DNA from 2 places in the Streptomyces sp. NPDC002133 genome. Region 1 is predicted to be linked to the other one. Evidence: riboswitches for the same ligand, from Rfam matches in the RefSeq annotation. Region 1 holds a riboswitch; the other holds the start of a gene.
What was found. A riboswitch is a leader RNA that binds a small molecule or an ion and turns the genes downstream of it on or off. The one in region 1 is predicted to bind cyclic di-AMP.
Positions count from the first base shown of each region.

Region 1 (7,751 bases):
GTCCGGGTCCATCCCGGCGAGGAGTGGCTGTACGTGCTCGAAGGCTGGCTGCGGCTCGGCCTCGGCGACACCGTGCACGAGCTCGAACCCGGGGACAGCGCCCATTTCGACTCGCTCACGCCGCACCGGATCGCCGCCGCCACACACGGCGGCGCCGAGCTGCTCTTCGTCCACACCCTGCTGCAGAGCCCCGACCCGCACGCACACCCGCACGCCTGAGGGGACCCGTCAGGCAGGGGAAGACGTCGTCGAGCCGGGAGGCGAACCAGGAGCAGAAGTGCCCCGTCCGGCTGATCGTCCGGCTCTTCGCGTATGTGGTGGCAGGCCACCTCTTCGCGGCCTTCCTCCGTCCGCTGTTCACCGCCGGGGCCGAGTGACCCCGACCGTGGTCGGGAGAGCCGGTCCGGAGACTCGGCCGGGAGACTCAGACCGAGCCGTCCAGCAGCCGCTCGCGCAGGCGCTCGCGCGTCTCGGGCGAGATCCGGAGGCCCTCGGCGAAGTAGCGCTCGGTGCCGCCCCAGGTCTCCTCGATCGTCTCGAGAGCCGCCGCAAGATAGTCGGCCCGGGCATCGAAGAGCGGGCTGAGCAGCTCCATGACCTCGGGCGACATCCCGGCGGGGGAGGTGTCGCTGCGGCGCACCTTGTAGCGGCGGTGGGGGTCGTTGGACTTGAGGTAGTCGGCCTCGACGGCGTCCCGCTCGACGCCCACCGCCAGCAACGAGATGGCGATCGACAGTCCCGCGCGGTCCTTGCCCGCCGCGCAGTGCATCAGTGCCGGGACGCTGTCGTCCGCCAGCGCGTGCAGCACCCCGCTGTGCTCCGCGGTGCGCTCCTTGATGATCATGCGGTAGGAGGCGGACATCCGGTCGGCCGCCTTGCCGTCGGCGAGGATCGACCTGAGCTGTTCGAGGTCGCCGTCGCGGACCATCTTCCAGAACTCGGCGCCGTCGGCAGGGTCGCTGAGCGGGATGTTGACATTCCGCACGCCGGGCAGCTCGACGTCGAGGCCCTCCAGCTTGTGGTCCGCAGCGTTCCGGAAGTCGAAGATCGTGTGGAGCCCGAGCGAGGCGAGGAAGGTGGCGTCGCTCTCGGTGGCGTGCGCGAGGTGACCGCTCCGGAAGAGCCGTCCGTACTGCACGCGTCGCCCGTCCACGGTAGGCAGTCCGCCCACGTCCCTGAAGTTGCGCACGCCTGCGAGCTCGGGTTCGGTCGACGGGGTCTGGGGCAGCTGCTGCGTCACGGGGGCTCCTCCGTGTCTGCGGTCGGCACTGCTCGCCGACGATGGCGCGCTCCCGACCCTACGACATCGATTCCTCAGGCAATCATCTTGGTTGCGGCGCCAAGAGCGTTGCCTCCAGGGACGGTTCCCGCTGATGATGTGTGGGTCTGTGCAGATCTGGGGGGTTGCGGTGATCCAGTCGGTCGGTGAGGGGCGCATCTGGCTTCTGTCCGGGCGTACGTGCAGCTACGCGCTGCACGTCACCGACCGCGGCGAGCTGCTGCATCTGCACTGGGGACCCCGCAGCCCGAATGTGCGGCTCAATGGCGGAATCAGCTCCCTGCGGTTCCGTTTCGTCAACGCGATGGCCGGGGTGCTGGGCGTCGGCGGCGACCTCGCGCGGTGGAGTAGGAGTAGAGGACGAGCTGACCGAGGCCCGCGGCTGGGTGGACCCCTAGTAAGGCTGGGTGGACCCCTCTGAGAAGATCAGGCCGGTCGTGCAGCACGGCGAGCTCCACCGGCTGCGCCCGCCGGAGGGCGGGCTGAGCGCTGTGCAGTACGTGCGCGGCGACGAGGTCGTCGTCCTGGCCTGGCTCGAGGCGCAGAGCCACGGGGAGCGGCCGCCCGCGCTCAGGCTGCGCGGGCTCGACCCGGCGGCGGCTCACGAGTGTCTGGACACGCAGACCGTCCACCGGGGTGCGGTGCTGCTGCATCACGGAAAGGACACGGGGCTGCGCGGTGACCGCGACGCTGTGGTGCTCCGGCTGAGCCGCAGATCCGGCCGGATCTGACCCTTCCGCCCTTACGGGTGCATCGAGTGGGATGCCTACTCAATGTGGCTTCTGTCCGTATTGAGGCCTTTGGTGGAACACGCCCCGGTTGTAAGGGGGATGGGCCTCGTTGCGTGAGCGGGATCATATTCGTGACGTTCTGTTGTCGTGTCCCGCAATCAATTGCCTTTGTCCGCAAGGCAATCAGAGATCCGTAATCGACGGAGGGTGACCGGGAATTCCCTGTTGTCGGAACCCGGGTGAATGCCGGGTTAATGAGATGGCTTGTTCCCGTCGACCGGCTCCCTTAAGTTCGCCGCAATCCGGTCGGACCGCCTAATCCTGCCGCCGACCGGAATACGCACCCACCCCCCACGCGTGGCAGGAGCGGGGGACCCAGGTAGAACGCCGACCGGAGTTCCGGACGGCTAGGGGTCAAGCCGCACACCTCGCGGCCGGGCGTCTCCAGCCCGCACCCGACAGCTCACCTCGTAGGCGCCGGAGAGGAATTCGCCATGCCCAAGGGCAAGCATCGTCGTCCGAGGACCAACCCCATCTCGCGCGGATTCGTCGCCGCGGGCACGGGTGGTGCCGCCATCGCACTCCCCCTGATCGGCGCCGCGGGTGCGCACGCCGCGGACACGTCCGCGCCCACCGTCGCCCCCGAGCGCGTCGCCACCATCGCCCACAAGGCCGCCGCCCCCCAGGCGGCCCAGACGGGGAAGGCGGCCAAGACCTACACGGTCGTGTCCGGTGACTACCTGTCGAAGATCGCCGTGGAGCAGGACGTCCGGGGCGGCTGGAAGAAGCTGTACGCGGACAACCGCGAGACCGTCGGCGAGAACCCGTCGCTCATCCACCCGGGTCTCAAGCTCACGCTCGGCGTCAAGGCCCAGGCGAAGGCTCCGGCCGAGGCCCCCGGCAACGAGAAGGCGAAGGCGAAGGCGTCGAAGGCCGAGGCGCCCGCCAAGGCCGACGCGCGGGCCGAGGCTCCGGCGAAGGCCGAGCGCTCGCAGGCGCGCGCCGAATCCGGATCCGATGCCGCCCAGGCCCCCGCCGCTGCCGCTGCCGCCGCCCCTGCCCCCGCCGCGCAGAGCAACTTCTCCGGCTACTTCGCCCCGGTCGACGCGAGCATGACCACCGCCTACCGCACCGCCGGAGCCATGTGGTCCAGCGGCTACCACACCGGTGTCGACTTCGCAGCCCCCACCGGCACCTCCGTCAAGTCGGTCGGCCCCGGCACCGTCGTCTCGGCCGGCTGGGCCGGCGCGTACGGCAACCAGGTCGTCATCCGGCACGACGACGGCACGTACTCGCAGTACGCCCACCTCTCCCAGCTCTCCATCTCGTCCGGCGAGAGCGTCACCGGCGGGCAGCAGATCGGCCTCTCCGGCTCCACCGGCAACTCCACCGGTCCGCACCTGCACTTCGAGATCCGCACCACCCCGGACTACGGCTCGGACATGGACCCGCTCGCCTACCTGCGCCAGTACGGCGTCTCGATCTGAACCTGACGTAACGTCAGCAGTGTCCGCCGCCCTCCGACCTGACCCGGAGGGCGGCGGGCGTGCATGTGGCCGTATTCCCGCCGAGCGGAAAACTGACCAGGTGGTCTATCTCACGCCCCGTCAACACCTCCCTACGGTGGCGTAGGTCACTTAGCGCCGTGAATGATGTCTCGACGTGGCAGACGATTCGAGATCAACGGAAAACAGAACATTCGGGTCGTACGCGGCGATCGGTGACAGCTTCACCGAGGGCGTCGGGGACCCCGGACCCGAGGGTCAGTTCATGGGCTGGGCGGATCGCTTGGCGGTCCTGCTCGACGACCGCGCACCGGAGCACGCCTTCCGCTACGCCAATCTCGCCGTGCGCGGCCGCCTTCTCGATCAGATCGTGGCGGAACAGGTCCCGCGCGCGAGGGAACTCGCCCCCGACCTGGTGACGTTCTGCGCGGGCGGCAACGACATCATCCGGCCCGGCACCGACCCCGACGACGTCGCCGAGCGCTTCGAACGAGCCGTCGCCGACCTCACCTCGGCCGTCGGCACCGTCATGGTGACCACCGGCTTCGACACCCGCGGTGTGCCCGTGCTACGCCATCTGCGCGGCAAGATCGCCACGTACACCGCGCACGTCCGCGCCATCGCCGACCGCTACGACTGCCCGGTCCTCGACCTCTGGTCGCTCAGGTCCGTCCAGGACAGGCGCGCCTGGGACGACGACCGGCTGCATCTCTCCCCCGAGGGACACACGCGCGTGGCGCTCCGCGCCGCCCAGGTCCTCGGGTTCTCCGTCCCCGTCGACCCGGATCAGCCATGGCCCTCGCTGCCGCCGCGCGGCACGCTCGAGGTCCGGCGCGACGACATCCACTGGGCGCGCGAGTACCTCGTCCCGTGGATCGGCAGGCGGCTGCGGGGCGAGTCCTCCGGTGATCACGTGGAGCCGAAGCGTCCGGATCTGCTTCCACTGTCAACTTGACCCGGCCCTGAAAGGGACCGGGCTTGGAGGTAGTGCCCAACTGGCTGCTGGGTGGGCTCCTCCGTCCACTCGCCGACAGCGCGGCAGCCTGGTCGGCCTCCGGCATCAGCTTCACCTGCGTCACGAGCTTCACGAGCGCGATCGTATCCATCCATGTCCCCGCGCTGGGGGGGCAAACCCCTATGTCCGCAGGGGCCGTACGGTCGTCTACACCCATCGAGAACCAGAAGCGTCCCGGCCAAGGTCGACGGCGCGGGCCGTTCACCGACGGGATCCTTCGACGCTGCGAAGAGATCATGCGCGACCGGGGGGAATCGCTAGATCATGCGCACCGCGAAGGAGGGTGTCGCCTGGACCTTCGGGCTCGACGCGTCGGTGTACGAACTGCTGCGTCAGACCTGAGCCGCGGCCAGTTCCTCGGGGCGGATCAGCGCCGAGCTGCCCCGGCCCGTACAGGCGTGGGCCCCGGCCACCGCGCCCAGCCGGGCACAGTCCGCAGCGGGACGGCCGGCCAGCCGCCCGTAGAGGAAGCCGCACACATACGCGTCCCCGGCGCCGTTGGAGTCCACCACCGGCGCGGGCGGCGCCACGGCCGGGACCGGACGTGGTGTGCGGCCGCCCTCGCGGGTCATCACATACGAGCCGCCGGCTCCGGCCGTCGCGACCACGGTGTCCGCCCGCCCTTCGCGCAGGATCTCCCGCATCACCGACGCGATCCGCTCACCGGCCCCCGCCGCGCTGAGGAAGACCACGTCGGAGCGGAGTGCGAACTCCTTGTGGTAGTCGTCCACTCCGTCCCAGTCGTGGAGGTCGGTGGAGACGGGAACACCGAGTTCGGCGATGTCGTCGTAGAGAAAACGGGCGAAGTTCATGATCGACAGATGTACGTGCCGGGCCCGTCGCAGATGCGGCAGGTAGAAGTCGCGCGGCATACGCAGATCCACGGCGTCACGCGCGTCGTAGAAGGACATCCTGCGGCCCGCCGAGTCGACCAGGTTCACCGCACGTCGCGTACCGGCGGGAGAGACCAGGTGCGCGAAGTCCACACCGCCCTCCGCGAGTCGTTCGCGGACCTGCAGGCCCGGTGCGTCGTCTCCGATGAAGTCCAGGAATCTGACGTCGAGTCCGAGGGAGCGGCAGCCGAGGGCCACGTTCCCTCCCGTGTGCCCCGGCCACTCCGTGATCGGGGGTACCCCGACCGAGTCCGCGAGCGGGACCGGCAGCGAGTCGACGCGGACGACCGTGTCGACCCCGCTGCCGCCGATCACCAGGACGTCAAGTTCCGGCCGGTCCTCGTGTTGCGCGGACACCGCTTCCCCTCCCATGAGCCTTCGGTGCGCTACGCACTCTGTCGTGTCAGCGCTTGGCGGTCGAGCCCCAGTTCACGGGCGAGGGCCTCGTCCGTCCACTCCAGCATCGCGGCGCGGCTGAGCGACCCCGCGTACGACGTCATCTGCACCGCGAGACCGTCCAGCAGAGCCGTCAGCCGCCACGCCGCAGACCCAGGGTCGGCGCAGCGGAACTCGCCGGCGGTCGCGCCCTCCGCGATGACCGCGGTCAGCTCGGCCTTCCACTGCTGGTCGAGATCGCGAGCCACTTCGCGCAGGGCCGGTTCGCGCAGCGACGCCGCCCAGCCCTCGATCCACAGGCGCCAGCCTTTCGCCTGACCCGTCGGGGCGTACCAGCGGACGGCGGCGCGCAGACGGCGTACCGCGGATGTCCGACGACCGAGGATCTTGCGCAGATGGGCCAGGTCGCCCTCCGCGGCATAGCCGAAGGCGGCGGCGACGAGCCGCTCCTTGGTCGAGAAGTGGTACAGCACCAGGGCGTTGCTCACCCCGAGTGCGGAGGCGACATCGGCGATCCGCACGGCGGCCACGCCCCGCGCCTCGATCTGCTCCACGGCGGCCCGCAGCAGCTCTTCCTGTCGCTCCGCCACGCTCAACCGGACTCTCGTCACCCGGTCACCCTACACACGGGTGTGCGAGCTCCATGAGCCGTCGGTCGGTCCCACGGCCCGCCACCACCGCCAGGCCGACGGGCAGTCCCGCCACCGAGATCCGGGGCAGCACGAGGCACGGGAGCCCTGCCGCGCTCACCGGACACGTGAGGCGGAAGGAGGCGTCGCGGAGGGCGGCGGCGGTCGCCGGCCTACCTGTACCAGCCGAAGCGTTCCGCGATCACCGGCAGCCGGTCGGCGACGATTGCGTGCGCGGCGGAGCGCGGCGTCGTGCCGTCGGCCTGGGCGCGTGCGAGCATCTGGCCGACCAGGGCGCGCATCGAGCGGCGCGTGTACGCGAACGCCTCCTCCGCGTCGGCACCGATGTCGCCGAAGAGCGTCCACCACCACCAGGCGTTGGTACCGGAGTTCACGACGACGTCCGGCAGGACGGTGATCCCGCGCCGGGCGAGCAGCTCCTCCGCGTCGGGCAGGACCGGCATGTTGGCCGCTTCGACGATCCAACGCGCAGTGATCAGCGCCTGGTTGGCGGTGTCGACGGCGTACGAGACGGCGGCCGGGATCAGCACCTCCGTCTCGGCGGACAGCCAGGCGTCGGCGGGCAGTTCGGTGTCGCCGGGGCGCAGCGCCGAGCGGTCCACCGTTCCGTAGGCGTCGCGCGCGGCCAGCAGCTTCTCGATGTCGAGGCCGTCAGGGTTGGCGATCGTCCCCTTGATGTCGGCCACGGCGACGATCCGCAGGCCCGCGCGGGACAGGAAGCGTGCCGTCGCCCCACCCATGGTGCCGAGGCCCTGGACGGAGACCCGGACGCCCGCGCGGTCCTCGCCCGCCAGGTCGAGTGCCGTGAGCACCGACTCGGCGACACCGCAGCCGCCGACCAGCTCGTCGAGGCCGATGCCGTCGACCTCGACGGCGAAGGCGTCGGCGAGCCGCTGCCGTGCCGCCGCCTCGTCGTCGAGCAGCGGATAGACGGCCTGCACGGATGAGACGAGGCCGGCCTCTGCGGCCGCCTTGTCGACGAGGTCCTGCGTGAGGCCGAGGTCCTCGCCGGTGGTCCAGACGCTCTCGATGTACGGGCGCATGGCCCGCAGATAGCGCACGAGGACGCCGTACGCCTCCGGGTCCTGCGGATCGCAGTCGATGCCGCCCTTCGCGCCGCCGAGCGGGATGTACCGCACCGTCGGATCGTCGGCCTTGTAGTGCAGGGCCTCCTTCATCGTCATGCCCCGCGCGAGCCCGGCCACCTCGTCGAGCGTGCAGCCTGCACGCATCCGCAGCCCGCCGCTGGACACTCCGCGGACGAGGCGGTCGACCACCAGAT
Region 1 is NZ_JBEOXF010000084.1:4,111-11,861, reverse strand. It holds gene ABT078_RS39180 (helix-turn-helix domain-containing protein) at 1-219, shown strand, start outside; gene ABT078_RS39175 (DUF6126 family protein) at 216-377, shown strand; gene ABT078_RS39170 (tyrosine-protein phosphatase) at 425-1,240, opposite strand; partial or broken gene ABT078_RS39165 (GH36 C-terminal domain-containing protein) at 1,512-2,010, shown strand; cyclic di-AMP (ydaO/yuaA leader) riboswitch at 2,342-2,500, shown strand; gene ABT078_RS39160 (M23 family metallopeptidase) at 2,505-3,497, shown strand; gene ABT078_RS39155 (SGNH/GDSL hydrolase family protein) at 3,673-4,470, shown strand; gene ABT078_RS39150 (carbohydrate kinase family protein) at 4,863-5,780, opposite strand; gene ABT078_RS39145 (TetR/AcrR family transcriptional regulator) at 5,810-6,430, opposite strand; gene ABT078_RS39140 (Glu/Leu/Phe/Val dehydrogenase dimerization domain-containing protein) at 6,622-7,751, opposite strand, start outside.

Region 2 (7,751 bases), on a different contig from region 1:
GCGGACGGCGCGGACGCCGCGCTCGACCGTCTCGCGAAGCTGGTCGCCGAGGGTCTCGAGGAGCTCCCCGAGACCGTCTGACCGCTGGTCCCGCCCCGGGAAAGGACCTTGCACCCGCCCCGGCAGGGAATGACAAATAAATAGAAACGGCGGAGCCGCAGCAACCGGGAATTTCGGTCAGCGGCTCTGCCACTTTCAAATATCCCCTCTTTGTATACGGCGCTTCTGTTAATTGCGGACGCTCGCCGTGTTTACGGCGTGTTGCGAAGTCCTCACCGTCCCGCGCGTCGTGATGCGCAGCCTGTGCGCCCCCGCCATCCGCTCGGCGTGCATCGCGGTGAGCGCCCGCGCCCGCTCCGCGTCGCCGCGTGACACCGCGTCCACGATCGCACCGTGCTCGGCCCAGGACTCCACCGGCCGAGCGGGCTGCTCGACGGCGTACATCCAGGCGACCTTGTGCCGGAGCTGGGTGAGGAGCGCGATGAGTCCGGGGCTGCCGGAGGCCTGCGCGAGGGTCTCGTGGAACCAGCCTCCGAGCGACCGCAGATCCTCGCCCTGGCCCCGGCGCGCCCGCTCCTGGCCGAGCCTGACCAGGCCGCGCAGCACTTTGAGGTGGGCTTCCGTGCGCCGCTGCGCGGCCCGTGCGGCGCCCAGCGGCTCCAGCAGCATCCGGATCTCCAGCAGGTCGGCGGCCTCCTGCTCGGTGGGCTCGGCGACGCACGCTCCCGCATGTCTGCGGGTGACGACGAAGCCCTCGGACTCCAGGGTCCGCAGCGCTTCGCGCACCGGGACCCGGGAGACGCCGTAGCGGCGTGCCAACTGCTCCTCGGTGAGCCGGCTGCCGCGCTCGAAGACACCGGAGACGATGTCGTCGCGGATCGCCGTGCATACCGAGCGCGCAGGAATGCGCATACCGAACCTCCGCCTTTAATCCGCGCGAAACCCAGTCGAGCGATGTCTGTTCGGTGACTCTATTGCAGCCGGCCGGAATTTCCGATGGCCTGCCGGAATCCATGGATATCTTTTGGCCTGAATACGCCGAAAGCCCCGGCCGGTCGCCATGACCGGGCCGGGGCCCACGGCTGCGGAGGCGGGCGTCAGACGCTCACGCCGTGGCCGCGCAGATACGCGACCGGGTCGATGTCCGAGCCGTAGTCGGGGCTCGTGCGGGCCTCGAAGTGGAGGTGCGGGCCGGACGAGTTGCCGGTGGACCCGGACAGGCCGATCCGCTGGCCCGGGGTGACGGTCTGGCCGACCGAGACGCCGATCGACGACAGGTGGCCGTACTGGGTGTACGTGCCGTCCTTCATCTTGATCACGATGTTGTTGCCGTACGCACCGCCCCAGCCGGCCTCCACGACCGTACCCATGCCGACGGCGACGACCGGAGTGCCGGACGGGGCATGGAAGTCGACGCCGGTGTGGCTGCCGGAGGACCAGACCGAGCCGCCCGCCTGGTAGGCCGTGCTGACGTGGGAGGCGGCGACCGGGAGCGTGTAGGACATCAGGCGCTTGCGCTCGGCCTCGCGGGCGGCGCGCTCCTTGGCCTCGCGGGCCGCCTTGACGCGGGCCTCCGCCTTGCGCTTCGCCTCAGCCTCGGCCTTCGCGCGGGCGGCGGCCAGATCGGCCTCGTACTGCTGGGCCGCGGCCTGGGCGTCGATCTGCTCGGCGAGGGTGGTGCCGGCGGCGACGGCCTGGGTGAGGCCGGTGTCCTCGAAGGACGGGCTTTCCGTGTCGGCGGCGAGCGCCGGGGAGGCGAGGCCTCCGATGACGCCGGTGGTGGCGAGGGCAGCGGCTCCGGCGATGCCCGCGCGCTTGCGCGTCAGCCGGCTCGGACCACGATGCTTCCCGGTGGCACGGGTGAACGCCATGTAGTGGCTGATCCTTTCCTTCCTTCTCGCCTACCGGGTTAGCTGACGGGTTCGGAGCAGGAAGGTCTCCTACGGGCCCCTCCGCACGAGTGCGAAGGCGTCCGATTCACCCCAGGGGACATGTGGGTCCCCGGCTCCCCAGGCTCGCGCCCGACGGGGACTCGGCGATGGCTGTCCGATGCCGCTGGTGCGGCTGGTGCAACCGGCGGACAGCGCAGAAGACGCTAAGCCGGACATCTTTCAATCACCAAACGGACACGGAGATTTGTTGTGCATGCCACAGGCCAGACAGGCAGCCTCTCCAATAAAACGGACATACGGGAGGGCCCCGTTGGCACGATGCCAACGGGGCCCTCCGGGTGCGCCGGAACCGACCGGCGGTCAATCAGCCCGTGACAACAGTCACTTCACCGATGCCCAGCGCCCTGACCGGCTCCTCGATCTCGGCCGCGTCGCCCACGAGGACGGTGACGAGCCTGTCCACCGGGAAGGCGTTGACGACCGCGGCCGTCGCCTCGACCGTGCCGGTGCGGGCCAGGCGCGTGTACAGCTGCGCCTGGTAGTCGTCCGGCAGGTGCTGCTCGACCTGGTCGGCGAGCGTGCCCGCGACCGACGCGGCGGTCTCGTACTTCAGCGGGGCCACACCCACCAGGTTCTGCACGGCGATGTCGCGCTCGGCGTCGGTGAGGCCCTCCGCGGCGAGGGTGCGCAGCACCTTCCAGAGGTCGTCCAGCGCCGGGCCGGTGTGCGGGGTGTCGACGGAGCCGCTGATGGCGAGCGTGGCCGCGCCCGTGCCGTCGGCGGAGGAGCGCAGGACCTGGGCGAAGGCCCGCACGCCGTACGTGTACCCCTTCTCCTCGCGCAGGACGCGGTCGAGACGGGAGGTGAGGGTGCCGCCCAGGCAGTACGTGCCGAGGACCTGGGCCGGCCAGACGCGGTCGTGGCGGTCCGGGCCGATACGGCCGATGAGCAGCTGCGTCTGCACCGCGCCGGGGCGGTCGACGATGACGACGCGGCCCCTGTCGTCGGCGGTGATCGACGGCATGGGACGGCTCTCGGCCGCGCCACCGGTCCAGGCGCCGAGGGTGTCGGCGAGCACGGCATCCACATCGACACCGGTGAGGTCGCCGACGATCACGGCGGTGGCGGACGCGGGCCGGACATGGCCCTCGTAGAAGGCCCGCACGGCCGCGGAGTCGATGCGCTCCACGGTCTCCTCGCTGCCCTGGCGGGGCCGGGACATCCGGGAGGACGCCGGGAAGAGCTGTTTGGACAGCTCCTTGGCGGCGCGGCGGGCCGGGTTGGCGGTCTCGTGCGGGATCTCGTCCAGCCGGTTCCGTACGAGCCGCTCGACCTCGCTGTCGGCGAAGAGCGGCGCACGCAGGGCCTCGGCGAGCAGGCCGAGCGCCTTGAGGAGGCGGGAGACCGGCACCTCGAGGGAGACGCGGACGCCGGGGTGGTCGGCGTGCGAGTCCAGGGTGGCGCCGCAGCGCTCCAGCTCCGCGGCGAACTCCTCCGCAGTGTGCTTGTCGGTGCCCTCGGAGAGCGCCCGGGCCATGATCGTGGCTACACCGTCGAGGCCCTCGGGCTCGGCGTCCAGCGGGGCGACGAGGAAGATCTCGACGGCCACGACCTGCTGGCCGGGGCGGTGGCAGCGCAGGACGGTCAGCCCGTTGTCGAGCACACCGCGCTCGGGGGCGGGGAAGGCCCACGGCCTGGCCTCGCCCGCCTGCGGCTGCGGGTGGAATTCCATGGTCACGGCAGCGTCGGTCACTGGTCCGCCCCCTCCTCGTCGTCGTTGTCCTCGGTGTCCTCGGCGGACTGGACGGGCTCGTACACCAGAACCGCCCGGTTGTCCGGGCGCAGCCGGGCCTGGGCGACGGCCCTGACCTCCTCGGCGGTGACGTCGAGGACCCGCGACACGGCGCTGAGCGCCAGCTGGGGGTCGCCGAACAGCACGGCGTACCGGCAGAGTTCGTCGGCGCGGCCCGCGACCGTACCGAGCCGGTCCAGCCACTCGCGCTCCAGCTGTGCCTGGGCGCGCTCCATCTCCTCGGGCGTCGGGCCCTCGGCGGCGAACCGCTCCAGCTCGTCGTCGACGGCGGACTCGATGTCGGGCACCTCGACCCCGCCGGACGTCTTCACGTCCAGCCAGCCGAGCGAGGGCGCACCGGCGAGCCGCAGCAGGCCGAAGCCCGCGGCGACGGCCGTGCGGTCGTGGCGCACCAGACGGTTGTGCAGCCGGGACGACTCACCGCCGCCGAGGACGGTCAGCGCCAGGTCGGCGGCGTCGCACTCGCGTGTGCCGTCCTGCGGCAAGCGGTAGGCGGCCATCAGGGCGCGGGCCGGAACCTCCTCCTCCACGACCTCGCGCAGCTGCTCGCCGATGATGTCGGGCAGGGTGCCGTCACGCGGCGGCTGCTTGCCGTCGTGCATCGGGATGGAGCCGAAGTACTTCTCGATCCAGGCGAGGGTCTGCTCCGGGTCGATGTCGCCGACGACCGACAGCACCGCGTTGTTCGGCGCGTAGTACGTCCGGAAGAAGCTCCGCGCGTCCTCCAGCGTCGCGGCGTCCAGGTCGGCCATCGAGCCGATCGGGGTGTGGTGGTAGGGGTGTCCGTCCGGGTAGGCGAGGGCGGTCAGCTTCTCGAAGGCCGTACCGTACGGAACGTTGTCGTAGCGCTGGCGGCGCTCGTTCTTGACGACGTCCCGCTGGTTCTCCATGGACTCGTCGTCGAGCGCGGCGAGCAGCGAGCCCATGCGGTCGGCCTCCAGCCAGAGCGCGAGCTCCAGCTGGTGGGCGGGCATGGTCTCGAAGTAGTTGGTGCGCTCGAAGCTGGTGGTGCCGTTGAGCGAGCCGCCGGCTCCCTGGACCAGCTCGAAGTGTCCGTTTCCCGGCACCTGCGCGGAGCCCTGGAACATCAGGTGCTCGAAGAGGTGAGCCAGGCCCGTACGCCCCTTGACCTCGTGGCGCGAGCCGACGTCGTACCAGAGGCAGACCGCGGCGACCGGGGTCAGGTGGTCCTCGGAGAGCACCACGCGCAGACCGTTGGCCAGGCGGTGCTCGGTTGCTGTCAGGCCGCCGGAGCCGGCCTGGGCTGTGGCCGTGTGACCCATGGGCATGTGGTCCCTTCGATCGCGTTGCTGGATGTCCTGCCACTGTATGCAAGCGCGTCGGGACCTGGCGAAGTTCCCGCAGCTTCCACCCGGTGTTCCGGGTCGCGGTCCGCGCTGTCGGTGGGACGGTCCACAATGGTCGGCGTCAGATCACATTCATGGTTCATGTTGGTGAAGGAGCCGCAGCAGCGATGGCCCGCCGCAGCACGAAGACGCCGCCGCCCGACGACTTCGAGGAGAGGATCCTCGACATCGACGTCGTCGACGAGATGCAGGGCTCCTTCCTCGAGTACGCGTACTCGGTGATCTACTCCCGGGCCCTGCCGGACGCCCGGGACGGAATGAAGCCCGTGCACCGCCGGATCGTGTATCAGATGAACGAGATGGGCCTGCGCCCCGACCGCGGCTACGTGAAGTGCGCCCGCGTCGTCGGCGAGGTCATGGGCAAGCTCCACCCGCACGGCGACGCGTCGATCTACGACGCGCTGGTGCGTATGGCGCAGCCCTTCTCGATGCGGGTGCCGCTGGTCGACGGCCATGGCAACTTCGGCTCGCTGGGCAATGACGACCCTCCGGCCGCGATGCGTTACACCGAGTGCCGGATGGCCGACGCGACGAGCCTGATGACCGAGTCGATCGACGAGGACACCGTCGATTTCGCGCCGAACTACGACGGGCAGGAGCGGGAGCCGGTCGCCCTGCCGGCGGCCTTCCCGAATCTGCTGGTCAACGGCGCGTCCGGCATCGCGGTGGGCATGGCGACGAACATGCCGCCGCACAATCTGGGCGAGGTCATCGCCGCCGCCCGCCATCTGATCAGGCACCCGGGCGCCGATCTCGAAACCCTGATGCGGTACGTGCCGGGTCCCGACCTGCCGACCGGTGGCCGGATCGTGGGTCTGTCCGGAATCAAGGACGCGTACGAGACGGGCCGCGGCACCTTCAAGATCCGCGCCACGGTGACCGTGGACGACGTGACGGCGCGCCGCAAGGGGCTCGTCGTCACCGAGCTGCCCTTCACCGTCGGCCCGGAGAAGGTGATCGCGAAGATCAAGGACCTCGTCGGCCAGAAGAAGCTCCAGGGCATCGCCGACGTCAAGGACCTCACGGACCGTGAGCACGGACTGCGCCTGGTCATCGAGATCAAGAACGGCTTCATCCCCGAGGCCGTCCTGGCGCAGCTGTACAAGCTGACGCCGATGGAGGAGTCCTTCGGCATCAACAACGTGGCGCTGGTCGACGGCCAGCCGCTGACGCTGGGTCTCAAGGAGCTGCTCGAGGTCTACCTCGACCACCGCTTCGACGTCGTCCGCCGCCGCAGCGAGTTCCGGCGCCGCAAGAAGAGCGACCGGCTGCATCTCGTCGAGGGCCTGCTCGTGGCGCTCCTCGACATCGACGAGGTCATCCGCCTCATCCGCTCCAGTGACAACTCGGCGCAGGCGAAGGAGCGCCTCATCGCGCACTTCTCGCTCAGCGAGATCCAGACGCAGTACATCCTGGACACCCCGCTGCGCCGGCTCACCAGGTTCGACCGTATCGAGCTGGAGAGCGAGCGCGACAGGCTGACCGCGGAGATCGCGGAGCTCACCCGGATCCTGGAGTCGGACGCGGAGCTGCGCAAGCTCGTCTCGTCCGAACTGGCCGCGGTGGCGAAGAAGTTCGGCACCGAGCGGCGCACGGTGCTGCTGGAGTCCGCGGGCACGCCCGTTGCCGCCGAGTCGCTGCAGGTCGCGGACGACCCGTGCCGGGTGCTGCTGTCCTCGACAGGGCTGCTGGCACGGACGGTCACCGGTGAGCCGCTGCCGGAGGACGGCGGCAGGCGCGCGAAGCACGATGTGATCGTGTCCGCGGTGCCTGCGACGGCGCGCGGGGACGTGGGGGTCGTGACCTCGGCCGGGCGACTGCTCCGGCTCCCGGTGATCGACCTCCCGCAGCTGCCGGACACGGCCACGGCGCCGAATCTGTCGGGCGGGGCGCAGGTCTCCGAGTTCCTGTCCCTGGAGGCGGACGAGACGGTGATCTGTCTGACGACGCTCGACGAGGCCTCGCCCGGCCTCGCGCTGGGCACTCTCCAGGGCGTGGTGAAGCGGGTCGTGCCGGACTACCCGGCCAACAAGGACGAGCTGGAGGTCATCGCCCTCAGGGAGGGCGACCGGATCGTGGGCGGCACCGAGCTGCGCACAGGCGACGAGGACCTGGTCTTCATCGCGTCCGACGCCCAGTTGCTGCGCTTCCAGGCCTCGCAGGTCAGGCCGCAGGGCCGGCCGGCGGGCGGTATGGCGGGCATCAAGCTCACCGAGGGCGCCGAGGTGATCTCGTTCACCGCGGTGGACCCGGCGGCGGATGCGGTGGTCTTCACCGTCGCGGGCTCCACCGGCACGCTGGACGACTCGGTGACGACGGCGAAGCTGACACCGTTCGACCAGTACCCGCGCAAGGGCCGGGCAACCGGTGGCGTGCGCTGCCAGCGCTTCCTCAAGGGCGAGGACACGCTTGTCCTGGCCTGGGCGGGCGCGGCCCCGGCGCGCGCGGCGCAGAAGAACGGCACGCCGTCGGAGCTGCCGGAGCTCGACCCGAGGCGTGACGGCTCGGGCACGCCGCTGACGAAGCCGGTCGCGTCGCTGGCGGGCCCTGCCTCCTAGCCGCGACACGTCCGTCGACCACGGAAGCGGGGGGGGGGGCGCGGGCGCGCGGGGGGGGGCGGGCCCGGCGGGGGGGGGGGCCCGGCGCGCGCCCCGCGGGCCGGCGGCGGCGCCGCCACCC
Region 2 is NZ_JBEOXF010000082.1:22,768-30,518, forward strand. It holds gene ABT078_RS38940 (HPr family phosphocarrier protein) at 1-81, shown strand, start outside; gene ABT078_RS38945 (GntR family transcriptional regulator) at 229-912, opposite strand; gene ABT078_RS38950 (M23 family metallopeptidase) at 1,098-1,871, opposite strand; cyclic di-AMP (ydaO/yuaA leader) riboswitch at 1,885-2,048, opposite strand; gene ABT078_RS38955 (M16 family metallopeptidase) at 2,257-3,645, opposite strand; gene ABT078_RS38960 (M16 family metallopeptidase) at 3,642-4,988, opposite strand; gene ABT078_RS38965 (DNA gyrase/topoisomerase IV subunit A) at 5,180-7,630, shown strand.
Region 2: another riboswitch for cyclic di-AMP. It lies ahead of ABT078_RS38950 (M23 family metallopeptidase); the one in region 1 lies ahead of ABT078_RS39160 (M23 family metallopeptidase).